Linked DNA regions of Collimonas fungivorans. The protein of the gene in region 2 interacts with the protein of the main gene of each other region in a pairwise test. Links are inferred from orthologs where the notes say so. Each region holds a gene or a part of one and is shown on either strand. Other genes may lie near its edges. The genes, in order: leuS and ligA.

Region 1 (8,475 bases), 3.2 Mb from region 2 along the record:
TAACATTCTATTTTTATTTGTATCTTTATGTTTCTCAAAGTAACGAAACAGATACATAGATGTTTACATGTTTTTTTATTATTTTTTGCTAGACTTCTGATCGCCCAAGCATATGACGCTGTCCTCTTACAATCACCTTTTGTGGTCGGCGGGCCCTCCGGGCTTTATCGGGATTCCATTCCTGCTGGCGCTGGCGATCGCCGAATGGGGCGTGTACCTGGTGCCGACCAGCCTGGTCGGCCTGTGGATCAGCGGCAGCAAGGCTAGCCGCCTGCTTTCCCTCAAGGCAATCGTTACAACTGTTGCTGCGGTATTGGCCAGCAAACTTATCCCCCTGTTTTGGGACGCCCTGGCGCCAACCGCATGGACCGATCACCTGCACCGGGCCAAAAACGCGCATTGCATTTCGCCCAGCGTCACGATTGCCGTCATCCTGGCCACCGGCCTGACGCTATGGACAGCCAGGACCATCAAGATCAAATGGCTGGGCGTATTGCTGGTGATACTGTCGCTGGCCGTCAGCTGGGCCAAGATATTCCTGGGCGTGCATTATCCGCTGGACATTTTTGTCGCCGGCCTGGTCTCCCTGGCGATGATGCTGGCCATGAACACCAGATACGGCAAGGCTATCAGCCGCGGCGCCATCCGGCTGCTCCACGGCCGCCTGCAAAACCTGGCGTTGCTATCGGAAATATCCCATCTTTTTTACCTGCGCCCAGCCCTCGCCCGAACCGGCAGCAGCGGTCCGCGCATTACCCTGCACACTTGCCTGAGGCACTCGCCGCGCGGCTTGTCGTATTTTGCCAAGCAGTTCAAGCTGAGTCTCCGCACCGTGCTGCATTACCGCCAGACGCAGCGCTGGCTGGCCTACTGGAATGCAACGCCGATGCACGCCAAGCTGGCGCAAGCCACGCCCAGGCTGCTGCAGAAAATCTACCGCCCCTATCAGTCGCTGCGCTTGCACAGCCAGGACCGGATGAATATCCTGGTCAGCCACTACGATTTCATCTTCCGGCAAGGCCTCGCCCCCTTGGTCCTGCGCGCGGCGCAAGCACCGCTGCTGCTGGGCAGCTTCAGCGGCAAATCCGGAACCACTTATGAAATCCGGCTATCGTCGATTGCCACCCTGGACCGTGAGGGCGAGCTGGCGCTGGACCTGTGCAGCGACCAGCAGCGCCTGTTCTCGGTGGCCTTCACTTTTTACGGTAACGAAATGGTCCCCTGCGTCGGCGTCGGCTGTCTGCAGGGCCCGCGCGGCAGCGACGCCCAGGAACGGGTGCGCAGTGCTACCCGCGACATGTTCGGCCTGCGGCCGAAGGGCCTGATGGTGCGGCTGGTGCGGGAAATCGGCCGGACCTACGGCTGCAAGAAGCTGATCCTGGTGGGCAACCAGAACCGGGTCCTGTTCCATCAGATCCGCACTGGCAAGGTGCTTGCGGACTATGATGATTTCTGGCAAGAAATAGGGGCGATTCGCCGCCCGGACGGCGAGTACCAACTCTGCTGCGAGGCAATTCCCGTCCCGAATCTGCAGGAAATCCCCTCGCACAAGCGCTCAGAAGCGCGCAAACGCATTGAACTGACCGAACGCGCAGTCCAGGCCGCGCTGAACGGCTTCGCCGGCAGCTTCCACGAAGCCTGAAACAAGACGGCTTTCGGGCCTGCCGGCCGGCATTGCCCAACTCAAGACGCGACTCCCCGCTCCCTAACGCCTCCTTTGCGCTAAAGCGGCATCCGAACCAGTATAATCACCGGTTCGGATGCCATGAATATTGGCTCAGCAAGTTTCCATTCCGATTTGCAACCCGATGTGCAACGACCAAGATCGTCGAATTCGTCCCGGCCGACGCATGACTTGCCGCCGACGATGCGGCGCCTTGTGTTTTTGTAAAGCGGAATAACATTCACCTTTTAGCTCTAGTCTTCAGCTCCAGCCATGCAAGAAAAATACAGCCCTACCGAAGTCGAAAAATCAGCACAAGACCATTGGCATTCCATCGACGCCTACAAGACCGTCGAACACGCCAAGGACCGGCACGGCCAAGAGAAGAAGAAATTCTATGCCTGCTCGATGCTGCCTTATCCTTCGGGCAAGCTGCACATGGGCCATGTGCGCAACTACACCATCAACGACGTGATGTACCGTTATTTGCGGATGAACGGCTACAACGTGCTGATGCCGATGGGCTGGGATGCATTCGGCATGCCGGCGGAAAACGCCGCTATGGCCAATAACGTGCCGCCGGCGCAATGGACCTATGCCAACATCGCCCACATGAAGAAGCAGATGGAAGCGATGGGGCTGGCGATCGACTGGTCGCGCGAAATGACCGCCTGCACGCCGGAATACTACAAATGGAACCAGTGGATGTTCCTCAAGATGCTGGAGCAAGGCATCATCTACAAAAAAACCGGCACCGTGAATTGGGACCCGGTCGACCAGACCGTGCTGGCCAACGAGCAGGTGGTCGACGGCCGCGGCTGGCGCTCGGGCGCGCTGATCGAAAAGCGCGAAATCCCGATGTACTACGCCAAGATCACCGACTACGCCGAAGAACTGCTGGAGCATGTCGAAACCAAGCTGCCGGGCTGGCCGGAGCGCGTGCGCCTGATGCAGGCCAACTGGATCGGCAAGTCGACCGGCGTGCGCTTTGCTTTCCCGCACAAGATCGAAGAAGACGGCAAGGTGATCCAGGACGGCAAGCTGTGGGTCTTCACCACCCGCGCCGACACCATCAAGGGCGTGACCTTCTGCGCCGTGGCGCCGGAACACGCGCTGGCCACTTTCGCCGCCAAGAGCAGTCCGGAACTGGCCGAATTCATCGCCGAATGCAAAAAGGGCAGCGTCATCGAAGCCGACATGGCGACGATGGAAAAGAAAGGCATGCCGACCGGCCTGTGCGTATCGCATCCATTGACCGGCCAGCTGATCGAAGTATGGGTCGGCAACTATGTCCTGATCACCTACGGCGACGGCGCCGTGATGGGTGTGCCGGCGCACGACGAACGCGACTTCGCCTTCGCCCAGAAATACGTGCTGCCGATCCGTCCGGTGATCGCCATCGAAGGCAAGACCTATTCCGAGGAAAGCTGGCACGACTGGTATGGCGACAAGGAAAACGGCGTCTGCGTCGATTCCGGCAAATACGATGGCATGCACTACCAGGAAGCGGTCGATGCGGTCGCTGCCGACCTGGCCGCGCATGGCCTGGGCGAAAAGAAAATCACCTACCGCCTGCGCGACTGGGGCATCTCGCGCCAGCGCTACTGGGGCACGCCTATCCCGATCATCCACTGCGGCGAGTGCGGCGACGTGCCGGTGCCGGAAAAAGACTTGCCGGTGATCTTGCCGGAAGACTGCGTGCCCGACGGCAGCGGCAATCCGCTCAACAAACATGAAAAATTCCTGCACGTCGACTGCCCGCAATGCGGCAAGCCGGCACGGCGTGAAACCGACACCATGGACACCTTCGTCGACTCGTCCTGGTATTACATGCGCTATTGCTCGCCAAACAGCAACGACGCCATGGTCGATTCGCGCAACGATTACTGGATGCCGATGGACCAGTATATCGGCGGTATCGAACACGCCGTGCTGCATCTGCTGTACGCCCGCTTCTGGACCAAGGTCATGCGCGATTTCGGCCTGATCAAGTTCGACGAACCGTTCTCCAACCTGCTGACGCAAGGCATGGTGCTCAATGAAACCTATTTCCGCGAAGACGCCAGCGGCAAGAAAACCTGGCACAACCCGGAAGACGTCGACCTGACCTTCGACGACAAGGGACGGCCGCTGACCGCCATCCTGAAAACCGATGGCAAGCCGGTGGAAATCGGCGGCACCGAAAAGATGTCGAAGTCGAAAAACAACGGCATCGATCCGCAAGCCCAGATCGACCAGTACGGCGCCGATACCGCGCGCCTGTTCACCATGTTTGCCTCGCCGCCGGAACAGACCCTGGAATGGTCCGGCACCGGAGTGGAAGGCGCCAACCGCTTTCTGCGCCGGGTCTGGGCCTTCAGTTATGCCCGCGCCGGCAGCATCGCGCCCGCCGCTGCTGCCGATTTCTCCGGCCTGAACGATGTACAGAAAACCTTGCGCCGCGAAGTGCACAAGATCCTGCAGCAAGCAGATCATGATCTCAAGCGCATCCAGTACAACACCGTGGTGTCGGCCTGCATGAAAATGCTGAACACGCTGGAAGCCGCCAAGCTCGACCAGTCGCCGGCCAGCAATGCGGTCCTGACCGAAGGCCTGTCGATTTTCCTGCGCGTGCTCAATCCGGTGGCGCCGCACATCACCCACGCGCTGTGGCAGGAGCTCGGCTTTGCCGCCGTCCATGGCGACATCCTCGACGCCAGCTGGCCGCAGGTGGACGGCAAGGCGCTGGAGCAGAGCGAAATCGAAATGATGATCCAAGTCAACGGCAAGCTGCGCGGCAGCATCACCGTCGCCAAGGACGCCGACAAGGCCAGCATCGAAGCAGCGGCGCTGGCCAACGAGAGCGTCCAGAAATACCTGGAAGGCGCGCCGAAGAAGATCATCGTGGTGCCAGGAAAACTGGTCAATATCGTCGCCTGAATATCGTCACCTAACTGCAGGCCGGACTGCCCGTCCGGCCTTGAACCTTGAAACAAGGAATGCCCGAATGTTGAATAGAACGCCTCTCGGAATGCCCGCCGCTTCCCGCACCTGGCTGCTGATACTGGCCATGATGACGCTGCTGTCCGCCTGCGGCTTCCAGCTGCGCGGCTCGGCCAATCTGCCGTTCAAGTCGCTGTACATGACCTTCGGCGCCAACTCGCCGCTGGGAATCGAGCTCAAGCGCAACATCCTCGCCAGCGGCAATACCCAGGTGCTGACTTCAGCCGAAGGCGCCGAGGCAACCCTGGAAGTGCTGGCCGAGACGCGTGAAAAAGTAGTCCTGACTACCAACAGTTCAGGCCGCGCCAGCGAATACATGCTGTATTACCGGCTGACTTTCCGCGTCACCGACGCCCAAAAGAAAGAGCTGCTGCCAGCCACCCAGATCACGCTGAAACGCGACATCAGCTACAACTCGTCGCAAGAACTGTCCAAGGCCGCAGAAGAAGTGCTGCTGTACCGCGACATGCAAAGCGACATGGTGCAGCAGATCCTGCGCCGCCTGACTGCCATCAAGACCGCCCAGCCGACCCAGCCGGAGGCAGCGCCGGCAGCCGTCCCGGCGCCGGTCCCTGGTCCAGCTTCCGCGCCCGCCAAATAACCGGGGACCTGTACATGCAACTGCGGTTTGACGCGCTCGACGGCCATTTGGCGAAAACCCTGGCGCCCTTGTACGTAATCACCAGCGACGAGCATCTGCTGGCGCTGGAGGCATCCGACAAGATACGCAAGAGCGCACGCGGCAACGGCTGCAGCGAGCGCGACGTGCTGGTAGTCGACCGCAGCTTCAAATGGGGGGAGCTGCTGGCGGCCAACCAGTCGCAATCGCTGTTCGGCGACAAAAAGCTGATCGAGCTGCGCATCCCGACCGGCAAGCCGGGCAAGGATGGCGGCCAGGCTTTGCAAAGCTATACGGCGACGCTCAATCCGGACAACGTCACCATCATCAGCCTGCCCAAGCTTGACTGGGCCACCCAGAAAGCTGCCTGGGTCGCAACCCTGCAACAGAACGCGGTCTATATTGATATTCCTCTAGTGGAGCGGGCGCACCTGCCGAACTGGATCGGCGTCCGCCTGGCGGCCCAGCAACAGAGCGCGGATCGCCAGTCTCTGGATTTCATCGCCGACCGGGTCGAAGGCAACCTGCTAGCGGCGCACCAGGAAATCCAGAAGCTGGCCTTGCTGCACCCCCCCGGCAAACTGAGCTTCGAACAGTGCCACGATGCAGTGCTCAACGTCGCGCGCTATGATGTATTCAAGCTGAATGAAGCAATGCTGGTGGGCGATACCGCGCGCCTGGTGCGCATGATGGACGGACTGAAAGGTGAAGGCGAAGCGCTGCCGCTGGTGCTGTGGGCGGTTTCCGAGGAAATCCGCACCTTGCTGAAATTGAAATCCGCGGCTGCCCAGGGCCGTCCGATACCGGCGCTGCTGAAGGAATACCGCATCTGGGGACCGCGCGAAAGGCTGATGGAACCGGCGCTGCGGCGCCTGAGCCTGGCGACATTGGAAGCGGCTTTGAAAGATGCGGCGCAAGTCGACAAGATGGTAAAAGGCTTGCGTGCCAAAGCCTTTTCCGGCGATGCCTGGGACGCTTTGCTGCAGTTGGGTCTAAAAGTCGCACATACTTGATAGAGCATATGGATATCCAACAATACATGACCGAAGTCGGACAACGCGCACGCGCCGCATCGCGCGCCATGGCGCGTGCCGACACTGCCGTCAAGAACCGCGCGCTGAGCCTGATCGCCGCCGCCATCCGGCGCGACGCAGACCTGCTGCGCGCGGCCAACCAGGTCGATCTCGAAACAGCGCGCGCCAACGGCCTGGCGCCGGCCATGCTGGACCGCCTGACGCTGTCTGAGCAAGCCATCGCCACCATGATCGCCGGACTCGAACAGATTGTCGCCCTGCCCGATCCGATCGGCGAAATATCGAACATGAAATACCGTCCTACCGGCATCCAGGTCGGCCAGATGCGGGTGCCGCTGGGCGTGATCGGCATCATTTACGAAGCCCGGCCCAATGTCACGGTGGATGCAGCAGGCCTGTGCATCAAGAGCGGCAACGCCACCATCTTGCGCGGCGGCTCGGAAGCGCACCATTGCAACCAGGCGCTGGCCAGGCTGGTGCAAGAAGGCCTGGCCGGCGCCGGCCTGCCGCAAGATGCGGTGCAGGTGGTCGACACTACCGACCGCGCCGCGGTGGGCGCCCTGATCACCATGCCGCAATACGTCGACGTTATCGTGCCGCGCGGCGGCAAGGGCCTGATCGAACGCCTGATCAAGGAGGCCACGGTGCCGATGATCAAGCATCTCGACGGCATCTGCCACGTCTACATCGACGACCAGGCCGATCTCGACAAGGCCGTGAAGATTGCCTTCAATGCCAAATGCCATCGTTACGGCACTTGCAACACCATGGAAACCTTGCTGGTGGCGCGCGCGGTTGCGCCGCAGGTTTTGCCGCAGCTGGCCAAGCTGTACCAGGGCAAGGAAGTCGAACTGCGCGCCGACGATGAAGCGCGCGCCATCCTGGCCGGTTATCCTCACCTGGCTGCCGCCAGCGAGGAAGACTGGCGCACCGAGTACCTGGCGGCGATCCTGGCGGTCAAGGTGGTTGCCGATGTGGATGAAGCAATCGCCCACATCAATACCTATTCATCGCAGCACACCGACAGCATCGTCACCGAGAACCATTCGCGCGCCATGCGCTTCCTGCGCGAAGTCGATTCGGCATCGGTCATGATCAATGCTTCGACCCGCTTTGCCGACGGTTTCGAATTCGGCCTCGGCGCCGAGATCGGTATCTCCAACGATAAGCTGCATGCGCGCGGACCGGTCGGCCTGGAAGGCCTGACTTCGCTAAAATATGTGGTGTTCGGGCACGGCGAAGTACGCGAATAAAATACGGCGGGCGGCAGTCAGGCCGATACCGCCGTCCCCATGCAACCGAATTTCCCTTCCCGCAATAAAAAAAGGAAACACCATGCTTTGGATCAAATCGCTGCATATTGTCTTCATCGCATCATGGTTTGCCGGTTTGTTTTATTTACCGCGTATCCTGGTCAACCTGGCGCAGGAAACCGATACTGCCGCCACCACAAGGTTGCTGCTGATGGCGCGCAAGCTGTATCGCTTCACGACGATGCTGGCGCTGCCGGCGATTGTCTTCGGCGCCTGGCTGTGGCTGGGTTATGGCATAGGCAAAGGTCCGGGCAACGGCTGGCTGCATGCCAAGCTGTTCCTGGTGATTCTCGTGATCGGCTATCACCATGCCTGCGGCAGCCTGCTGAAGAAATTTGAAAACGGGGCGAATACCCGCAGCCATGTCTGGCTGCGCTGGTTCAATGAAGTGCCGGTCCTGCTGCTGCTCGCGATCGTCATCCTGGTGGTTGTCAAACCGTTCTAAGCCCATCCGAGGATCAGCCATGAGCAAGCTCTGTGAATATTATTTTGCCCCGCACTCGCCATTCGCCTACCTGGGCCATACGCGCCTGGTGGCGTTGTCCAGGCAATACGACGTCAAGGTCGCATTAAAGCCCTGCGACTTGTCCAGGGTCTTCAATACCTCCGGCGGCTTGCCGCTGGCCAAACGGGCGCCCCAGCGCCAGGCTTACCGGCTGGAAGAGCTGCGGCGCTGGAGCGAATACCTGCAGCTGCCGCTCAACCTGCAGCCGACGTTTTTCCCGGTGCAGAGCGACGACGCCGCAAAACTGATCATCGCCGGCCAGCTGGCGCACGGCACGGAAGCCGCCCTGGCGCTGACCGGCGCTATAATGCGCGCAGTCTGGGCCGAACAGCGCAATATCGCCGACCACGCCACCTTGG
Region 2 (8,182 bases):
CGGGTCGAGAGCGGATCGGCCAGCTTGATCAGGTAGGGTGTCAGCAAGGTAGTGACGGCGGAAACGGCCACCACGGTCGGATACAGGAAATCGCTGGTGACTTTCAGGCTGACGCCAAGCGCCGCGATGATGAATGAAAACTCGCCGATCTGCGACAGCCCCATGCCGACCCGCATCGAGGTGCGGCCGTCGTGGCCCGAAAGGAAAGTCGCCAGGCCGCAGCTGACCACCTTGCCCAGCACCACGGCCAATGTAATCACGCCGATCGGCAGCCAGTACTGGGCCAGGATGGAGGGATTGAACAGCAGCCCGATGGCGACGAAAAAGATGGCGCTGAACATGTCGCGCACCGGTTCGATCAGACGTTCGATCTGATGCAGATGGCGCGACTCGGCCATCACCGCGCCAATGATGAAGGCGCCCAGCGCCACGCTGTACTGCATTTTCATGACCAGCAGGCAGAAGCCGAAACACAGGCCGAGCACGGTTACCAGCAGCATTTCCTTGCTCTTGAACCTGGCCACATAATCGAGCAGGCGCGGCACCACCAGGATGCCGGCCACCAGCGACACGATCATGAACAGCACCAGCTTGCCGATGGTGACCGCGGCGTCGCCGGCATCCACCGAACCGCTGGTCGCCACCCCGGACAGCAAGGCAATCATGCCGATCGCCAGCACATCCTCGACAATCAGGATGCCGAAAATCAGCTGGGCGAATTTCTCGCGCTTCATGCCCAGTTCGTTGAGCGCCTTGACGATGATGGTAGTCGACGATACCGACAGCATGGCGCCGAGGAATACCGCGTCCATCGTCTTCCAGCCGAAATAGATCCCGATCTCGTAACCCACCCACAGCATCAGCGTAATCTCCGCCAGGGCCGCCACGAAAGCCGTAGCGCCGACCTTGCCGAGTTTCTTCAGGCTGAATTCCAGGCCCAGCGAAAACAGCAGGAAGATCACGCCCAGTTCCGCCAGGATCTGGATCGTGCGCTCATCCGTGATCAGTGAAAACGGCGGCGTATGCGGTCCGATGATGACGCCGGCGACGATGTAGCCAAGCACCACCGGCTGCTTGAAACGATTGAACAGCACTGTCACGACGCCTGCAATCAGCATGATCACGGCCAGATCCTGGATAAACGTTTCTACCGCATGGTGCATGGGTGGGTTTCCGAAGTAAGCAGATTGAAGAGGCGCACAAGCAGCAGCGGCAGGCGCCGCCATGCTTGGCTTTCTTGCAATTATATATTGCCGGCGACAACCGGCATGGCATTCAACCTCTCAACGGCCGAATGAAATAGGGATTGCAGTCCGGCCAACGCCGGAAAACCGCAAATCAGTCGTCGTGGCTGGGATCCAGCTCGGGGAACAGCACTTCGGTAAAACCGAAGCGGGTGAAATCCTTGATACGCATCGGATACAGGATGCCATTCAGATGATCGGTTTCATGTTGCACAACACGTGCATGAAAACCGTCGACGTCGCGGCTGATGGCTGCGCCGGTCTGGTCGAAGCCTTCGTAATGCAGGCTGGTCCAGCGCGGCACCACGCCGCGCAGGCCGGGCACCGACAGGCAGCCTTCCCAGCCGTCTTCGGTTTCGTCGGAAAGCGGCCGCAATACCGGGTTGATCAGCACCGTTTCCGGCACCGCCGGCGCATCGGGATAACGCACGTTGTTCTTGAAACCGAAGATCACCAGCTGCAGGTTGACGCCGATCTGCGGCGCCGCCAGGCCGGCGCCGTTGGCCGCATACATGGTATCGAACATGTCGGCGATCAGCGCCTCCAGTTCCGACGTGCCAAAGGCAGTGACCGGCTCGGCTTGCCGCAGCAGGCGCGGATCGCCCATTTTCAGGATTTCACGAACGGTCATGGCGCGATCTTCAGTAGGATTATTTGAATTGTTTCAGGTACTCGGCAAACGCCGCGCCGGTTTCCGGATGTTTCAGGCCCATCGCCAGCGTCGCTTGCAGATAACCCAGCTTGGAGCCGCAATCATAACGCTGGCCGGCGTAGCGGTAGGCCAGCACGCGTTCTTTTTTCATCAATGCGGCAATGCCGTCGGTCAGCTGGATCTCGCCGCCGGCGCCTTTGCCCAAGCCTTCCAGGCAATCGAAAATGCCGTTGGTCAGCACATAGCGGCCAACCACCGCCAAGGTGGAAGGCGCCTGGTCGGGCTGCGGCTTTTCAACGATGCTGTTGACCTTTTCCAGGTCCGTCTTGTAAGCATCGATGCTGACGATGCCGTACTGCTTGGTATCGGCGCGCGGCACGTCTTGCACTGCAAGCATGCTCGATTTTTCGGCGGCGAAGATATCGGTCATCTGCGCCAGCACAGGTTTTTGTCCGGCCGCCACATCCATGAAATCGTCGGCCAGCAGCACCGCAAAAGGATCGTCGCCGACCACCGGACGCGCGCACAGCACTGCGTGTCCCAGTCCCAGCATTTCCGATTGGCGAATGAAAATGCAATTGATGTGCTTGGGAATGACGTTTTGCACCAGCTCCAGCAAGCGCGCTTTGCCGGCCGCTTCCAGTTCGGTTTCCAGCTCGTAGGCCTTGTCGAAGTGGTCCTCGATCGCGCGCTTGTTGCGGCCGGTAATGAACACCATGTCGGTGATGCCGGCGGCGACAGCTTCTTCCACTGCATACTGGATCAAGGGCTTGTCGACGATAGGCAGCATTTCTTTCGGCTGCGCCTTGGTGGCAGGTAAAAAACGGCTGCCCAGGCCGGCGACGGGAAATACGGCTTTTCTAATCTTGGTCATGATTGCTTTCTAAAAGAGTGCGGAGTCCGTCCTCATCCAGTATAGGGATGTCCAGTTCTTCCGCCTTAGTCAGTTTGCTGCCGGCCTCAGCGCCCGCGACCACATAGCTGGTCTTCTTGGAAACCGAACCTGTCACTTTGCCGCCTGCCGCCTCAATCATGGCAGCGGCAGCATCGCGCGTCAGGGTCGGCAGGCTGCCGGTCAGCACGAAGGTCTTGCCTAACAAGAACTTGGACCCGCCGGCAGCCGGCAAGTTCTCCGGCCAGTGGATTCCGGCGGCCCGCAACTGTTCGACCAGCTCCCGGTTCAGCGGATCTGCAAAAAAAGCCAGCAATGATCGTGCCACCACAGGGCCGATATCGGCAACTTCCAGCAGCTGTTCCTCGGAAGCCTGCAATAAACCGTCGATGTTGCCGAAGTGCGTCGCCAGCTCTTTCGCCGTTGCCTCGCCCACATGGCGGATGCCGAGCGCATAAATGAAACGTCCCAGCGTGGTCGACTTCGATTTTTCCAGCGCAGACATGACATTCTGCGCCGATTTGTCGGCCATGCGGTCCAGCGCCGCCAGTTTCACCAGGCCCAGCTTGTACAGGTCGGCCGCAGTGTGAATGATGTCGCGATCGACCAGCTGTTCGATCAGCTGGTCGCCCAGGCCTTCGATATCCATCGCCCGGCGCGATGCAAAATGCTGCAAGCCGCCCTTGCGCTGCGCCGCGCACTTGACCCAGCCGCCTGAGCAACGCGCGATGGCTTCGTCCTCCAGCTTGACGATGGCAGAGCCGCAGATCGGGCACTCGCTCGGCATGACAAACGGCTGCGCATCCGCTGGCCGCAGTTCCGGCACAAAGGAAACCACTTCCGGAATCACATCGCCGGCACGGCGCACGATCACGGTGTCGCCGATATGGATATCCTTGCGCCGCACTTCGTCTTCATTGTGCAGGGTGGCGTTAGTCACCGTGACGCCGCCGACAAACACCGGCGCCAGCCGCGCCACCGGAGTGACAGCCCCGGTGCGGCCGATCTGCACTTCGATGCCCAGCACCTGGGTAGTGGCTTCTTCCGCCGGAAATTTATGCGCCAGCGCAAAGCGCGGCGCGCGCGACACGAATCCCAAGGTCTGCTGCTGCAGCAGGCGGTTCACCTTGTACACCACGCCGTCGATTTCATAGGGCAGTTGCGGGCGCTTGCCGCCGATATCGCGGAAAAACTCCAGCAGGCCGCTGGCGCCCTTGACGACGCCGCGCTCCTTGCACACAGGCAGCCCAAGCTGGCTGTACCAGTCCAGCAGCGCCGAATGCGACGGCGGCATGTCGGCGCCTTCCAGCATGCCGATGCCGTAGGCAAAAAAGCGCAAGGTGCGCTGCGCCGTGATGCGCGAATCGAGCTGGCGCAAACTGCCGGCGGCGGCGTTGCGCGGATTGGCGAATTCCTTCATCTCCGCTTCGCGCTGGCGGGCGTTGAGCTTGGCGAAATCGTCCTTGAACATCAGCACTTCGCCGCGCACGTCCAGCACCTTGGGCGGACGCTCGGCATGCAGCCTCAGCGGAATCGCACGCACGGTGCGGATGTTGCTGGTGACGTTTTCGCCGGTGGTGCCGTCGCCGCGGGTGGCGGCTTGCACCAGCACGCCGTCTTCGTAGCGCAGGTTGATGGCCAGGCCGTCGAACTTCAGCTCGGCAGCGTACTCGATGTCGCTGTCGGCCTGGGTATCGAGGCCATCCCTGACGCGGCGGTCGAATTCGATGATGTCGTTGTCTTCAAACCCGTTGCCCAGGGACAGCATCGGTATCGAGTGCGTCACCTGCTCGAACAGCGGCAACGGTGCGGCGCCTACGCGCTGGGTCGGCGAATCCGGCGTATTGAGCTCCGGATGGGCCTGCTCCAGCGCCTGCAATTCACGGAACAGCTGATCGTATTCAGCATCCGGAATCGAGGGATTGTCGAGCACGTAATAAGAATGGTTGTGGCGGTTCAGCTCAGCTGCCAGCCAGGTGGCGCGCGAACGCCATTCGGCGGCATCGGAAGTATTTCCCGGGCCGCCTGCTTGTGATGATAATGAGGACATGATTAACTGAATAGACGCAAAGCCCGAATCGAGCCGGCTGGAATTTCAGCGGCATCCATTTCACGGTAAAAGGCATCGACCTGGCCAGCGATCTCGGCCAGCTGTACATCAGCCAGGGGCTGGTTGCTGTCGTCGACCAGCACACCGCCGAGGCGTGCCGCCAATGAACGTGCGCAAGCCACCATCGCGCCGTAACCGTCACGGTCAGGCGCCACCCGCGGCACGTCGAGCAGCAAGGTCAGGCGGCTGGTGGTTTCGGCGACCGCACTGGCATTGGTGGACAAAGAGAACAGCAGGCCGCCCTCGCCGTCCGACATCACCATGCGGCCTTCCGGCCGCACATCGAAACCCTGGCGGGTCAGCGCCGCCAGCAAGGTGCTGATGGCCCATGGCGCGCCATTGGACTGGATATTCACGCCCAGCTGGGCATCGTGTTCGATCACGAACTGATGCAAGGAGCGCGCGGTATGCATCACTTCCGACATGTCCGGCAGATCCGGTTCGGCGCCCAGGTCGTCGGCGATCTGGCGCAAGCGGCTGACCAGTTCCGAATACTCGATTTCGTTGAGCGGATTGGTGCGGTTGGCGAGCTGCACTCCGGCCAGCAGGGTGCTGTAAATGCCGCCGTGCGCCACCGGCTCCCATTCGCCGTTGGCGTCTTCGCCGATGAAATGGATAGGCTTGTTGCCGACGTGGCGCAAGCTTTGCAGCGCCGGCAACGCCTTGTCGCCGCGCACCGGGGCTTCCAGCACCAGCGGAATGGCGCAATCGATCAGTTCGTCCACCGGCAGATCCTTGCGCACCGCCTGCGCCGGCGCAGGATTGCCGAGCTGCGGCTCTATTGCCTGCTGCTCGGCGCTCTGCTCCAGATCGTCACGCGGCAGCGCATCGGCATCCAGCTCGCTTTCGAACAGCTTAGGTTCGTGACGGGGCGGCGCTTCGCCGCTGTCTTTGCCCGGAGCTTTGCCGGGAGTCATCAGGACATCGTCGTGCGATCCGGAAAACGCCCGCTCGACACTCTTCTTGGCTTTGTATTCCTGCCATTTGTTATAGGAAATGACGCCGACAAGAAACGCGCCTCCGATGATAAACAGGCTTGCTTGTAGATCTGTCATTCTGTTGATGCCTTAATAGCCGGCGCTGCCGTGCAAACGGTCAACGGGCTGTGAATTCGCGATTGAAATCGTGGACTGGTCATTGATTGAATCCGAGGAAAAAACACTTCTAAAATAGTTGTCAGTGACCGCGTATATGTTTATTTCTTATTTAAAACCCAAAGCACTCCCCAAGCAAAGCCATTTCTTTTTATAAAAACAATACAAGTATTACTGTATATGTCGCCAACGTAAAAATATTGAGACAATTTCTTACAATATATTGCATTACGACCAGAAAATCAGCTTAGTGGGGTCTAAAAAAGTTGTCAAGCTGGCCAAGCATGGCATCCGGGCCAGCCAGGGCTGCCTGTTTTACCCTTAAGCAGCGACGGCGTCGCTGGCGAAACTGCGTGCCGCTTCCATATCGACCGCCACGATCCGCGACACCCCCTGCTCCTGCATCGTCACCCCGATCAGCTGCTGCGCCATTTCCATCGCAATCTTGTTATGCGAAATGAACAGGAACTGGGTATTGGCCGACATCCGCTTCACCATATTGCAGAAACGCTCGGTATTGGCGTCGTCCAGCGGCGCATCCACTTCGTCCAGCAGGCAGAACGGCGCCGGATTCAGCTGGAACATCGAAAATACCAGGGCGGTCGCCGTGAGCGCCTTTTCACCGCCTGACAGCAAGTGGATCGTTGCATTCTTCTTGCCCGGCGGCTGCGCCATGACTTGCACGCCGGAATCGAGGATTTCGTCGCCGGTCATGATCAGCTTGGCCTGGCCGCCGCCGAACAGGATCGGGAACAGCTCGGCAAAGTGGTGGTTGACCTTGTCGAAGGTATCTTGCAGCAGGTCGCGGGTTTCCTTGTCGATCTTGTGGATTGCATCTTGCAGCGTATTGATCGCTTCGGTCAGGTCAGCATTTTGCGCATCCAGGAAATTCTTGCGCTCGGACGCCTGCGCCAGCTCATCCAGCGCCGCCAGGTTGACCGCGCCCAGGCCGGCGATGGCATTGGTCAGGCGCGTAACTTCACCCTGCAGGTACGATGGCCGCATTTCCGTTGTCAGCTTCTCGCTCAGGGCGGCTTCGTCAGCCTGCGCTTCGAGCAGCTGCTGCACGTATTGTTCCTGGTTGAGGCGCGCGGCCTGCTCTTTCAGCTGCAATTCCATGATGCGGTCACGCTGCGGCTGCAGGCTGCGCTCGGCTTGCAAGCGTGTTTCTTCATGCTGGCGCAAGTTCTGCGATACCTGGTCCAGCTCGTGGCGGGTATCGGCCAGCGCACGCTCTTGTTCGCTGCGCTTGTCCAGCAAGTCTTGCAGGCCGGCTTGCGCCGCCTGGTCGTCCAGGCTTTCCAGCTCCAGATGGCCCTGCTGCATGTTGGCGAACAGCTGTGCCGCCTGCTCCAGCGCGGTCGCGATGCTGCGCTTGAGTTCTTCGATCTTGTTGCGATGGGATTTTTCGGCAAATTCCGCTTCTTGCGCAGCGCGTTCCATTTCGCGCAAACGCTGGCGCGCATCGTTGAGCTGCTGTTCCTTGCCCAGGAAATCGGTTTGTCCGTCTTCGTGCTTTTCCTGCAGCTCAGCCAGTTCCATGTCGAGCTGTTCGAACTTGGCTTCCGATTCCATCTTGACCTGCTGCTGCTCGCTTTCCTGCGCGGCGATTTCGGCCAGGTCGGCAGCAATCTGCGAGCTGCGCTGGTTGAAGCGCTCCTGCAACTCGGACAATTTCATGACATCGATCTGCAAGCCATGCACCGCCTGGGTCAGGCCGGTATGGCGCAGGCGCATTTCCTGCAGGCGCTGGGTCGCTTGCGACAGCGCTGCTTCGGCGCGCACCGAACGCGACCGTGCTTCGTCGGCCAGCATCTGCTGCGCGCGCAACTGCTTGGTGATGTTTTCGATTTCCTGCTGGCGCGCCAGCATGCCGTCCTGCTCCGAATCGGAAGCATAAAAACGTACGCCGGTCCTGCTGATCACGTGGCCCTGGCGGGTGACGAAACTGGCGCCCAGCGGCAGTTTGTTGCGCTCGGCAAAAGCTGTCACGGTATCGTCGGCGACGTAGAAATTGTGCAGCCAGTCTTGCATCAAGACCCGCAGCCCCGGATCGTTCAGCTGCAACAGGCTGAGGAAAGGCTTGAGGCCGGCAGGTGTTTCAATATTGTCGGCCGGCGCCACGCCGTTCGGCGAGAACAGGGCCAGCTTGGCCGGCGGCGCATCGTTGAAGAAGGCCTTGGCCCAGTC

Evidence for each region.
Region 1: the proteins of ligA (region 2) and leuS interact in binary tests that used the Escherichia coli proteins (3 or more experiments, as listed by UniProt). The link is inferred for Collimonas fungivorans from one-to-one orthologs.

Annotation. Positions count from the first base shown.
Region 1 is NZ_CP013232.1:4,957,024-4,965,498, forward strand. The notes cover bases 1,597-4,782. They hold leuS (leucine--tRNA ligase), read left to right. Parts: upstream 1,597-1,936; coding sequence 1,937-4,582; downstream 4,583-4,782. Other genes in these bases: CFter6_RS21670 (DUF535 family protein), read left to right, coding at 1,597-1,642; CFter6_RS21680 (LPS-assembly lipoprotein LptE), read left to right, coding at 4,674-4,782. Outside these bases: more of CFter6_RS21670, read left to right, coding at 113-1,596; more of CFter6_RS21680, read left to right, coding at 4,783-5,246; holA (DNA polymerase III subunit delta), read left to right, coding at 5,261-6,277; CFter6_RS21690 (glutamate-5-semialdehyde dehydrogenase), read left to right, coding at 6,286-7,551; CFter6_RS21695 (CopD family protein), read left to right, coding at 7,634-8,056; CFter6_RS21700 (2-hydroxychromene-2-carboxylate isomerase), read left to right, coding at 8,076-8,475.
Region 2 is NZ_CP013232.1:1,738,416-1,746,597, reverse strand. What follows is about bases 2,298-5,190. They hold ligA (NAD-dependent DNA ligase LigA), read right to left. Parts: upstream 4,839-5,190; coding sequence 2,757-4,838; downstream 2,298-2,756. Other genes in these bases: CFter6_RS07475 (cell division protein ZipA C-terminal FtsZ-binding domain-containing protein), read right to left, coding at 4,841-5,190; galU (UTP--glucose-1-phosphate uridylyltransferase GalU), read right to left, coding at 2,298-2,770. Outside these bases: CFter6_RS07495 (cation:proton antiporter), read right to left, coding at 1-1,163; def (peptide deformylase), read right to left, coding at 1,339-1,875; more of galU, read right to left, coding at 1,895-2,297; more of CFter6_RS07475, read right to left, coding at 5,191-5,953; chromosome segregation protein SMC, read right to left, coding at 6,314-8,182. UniProt on the Escherichia coli protein: DNA ligase that catalyzes the formation of phosphodiester linkages between 5'-phosphoryl and 3'-hydroxyl groups in double-stranded DNA using NAD as a coenzyme and as the energy source for the reaction.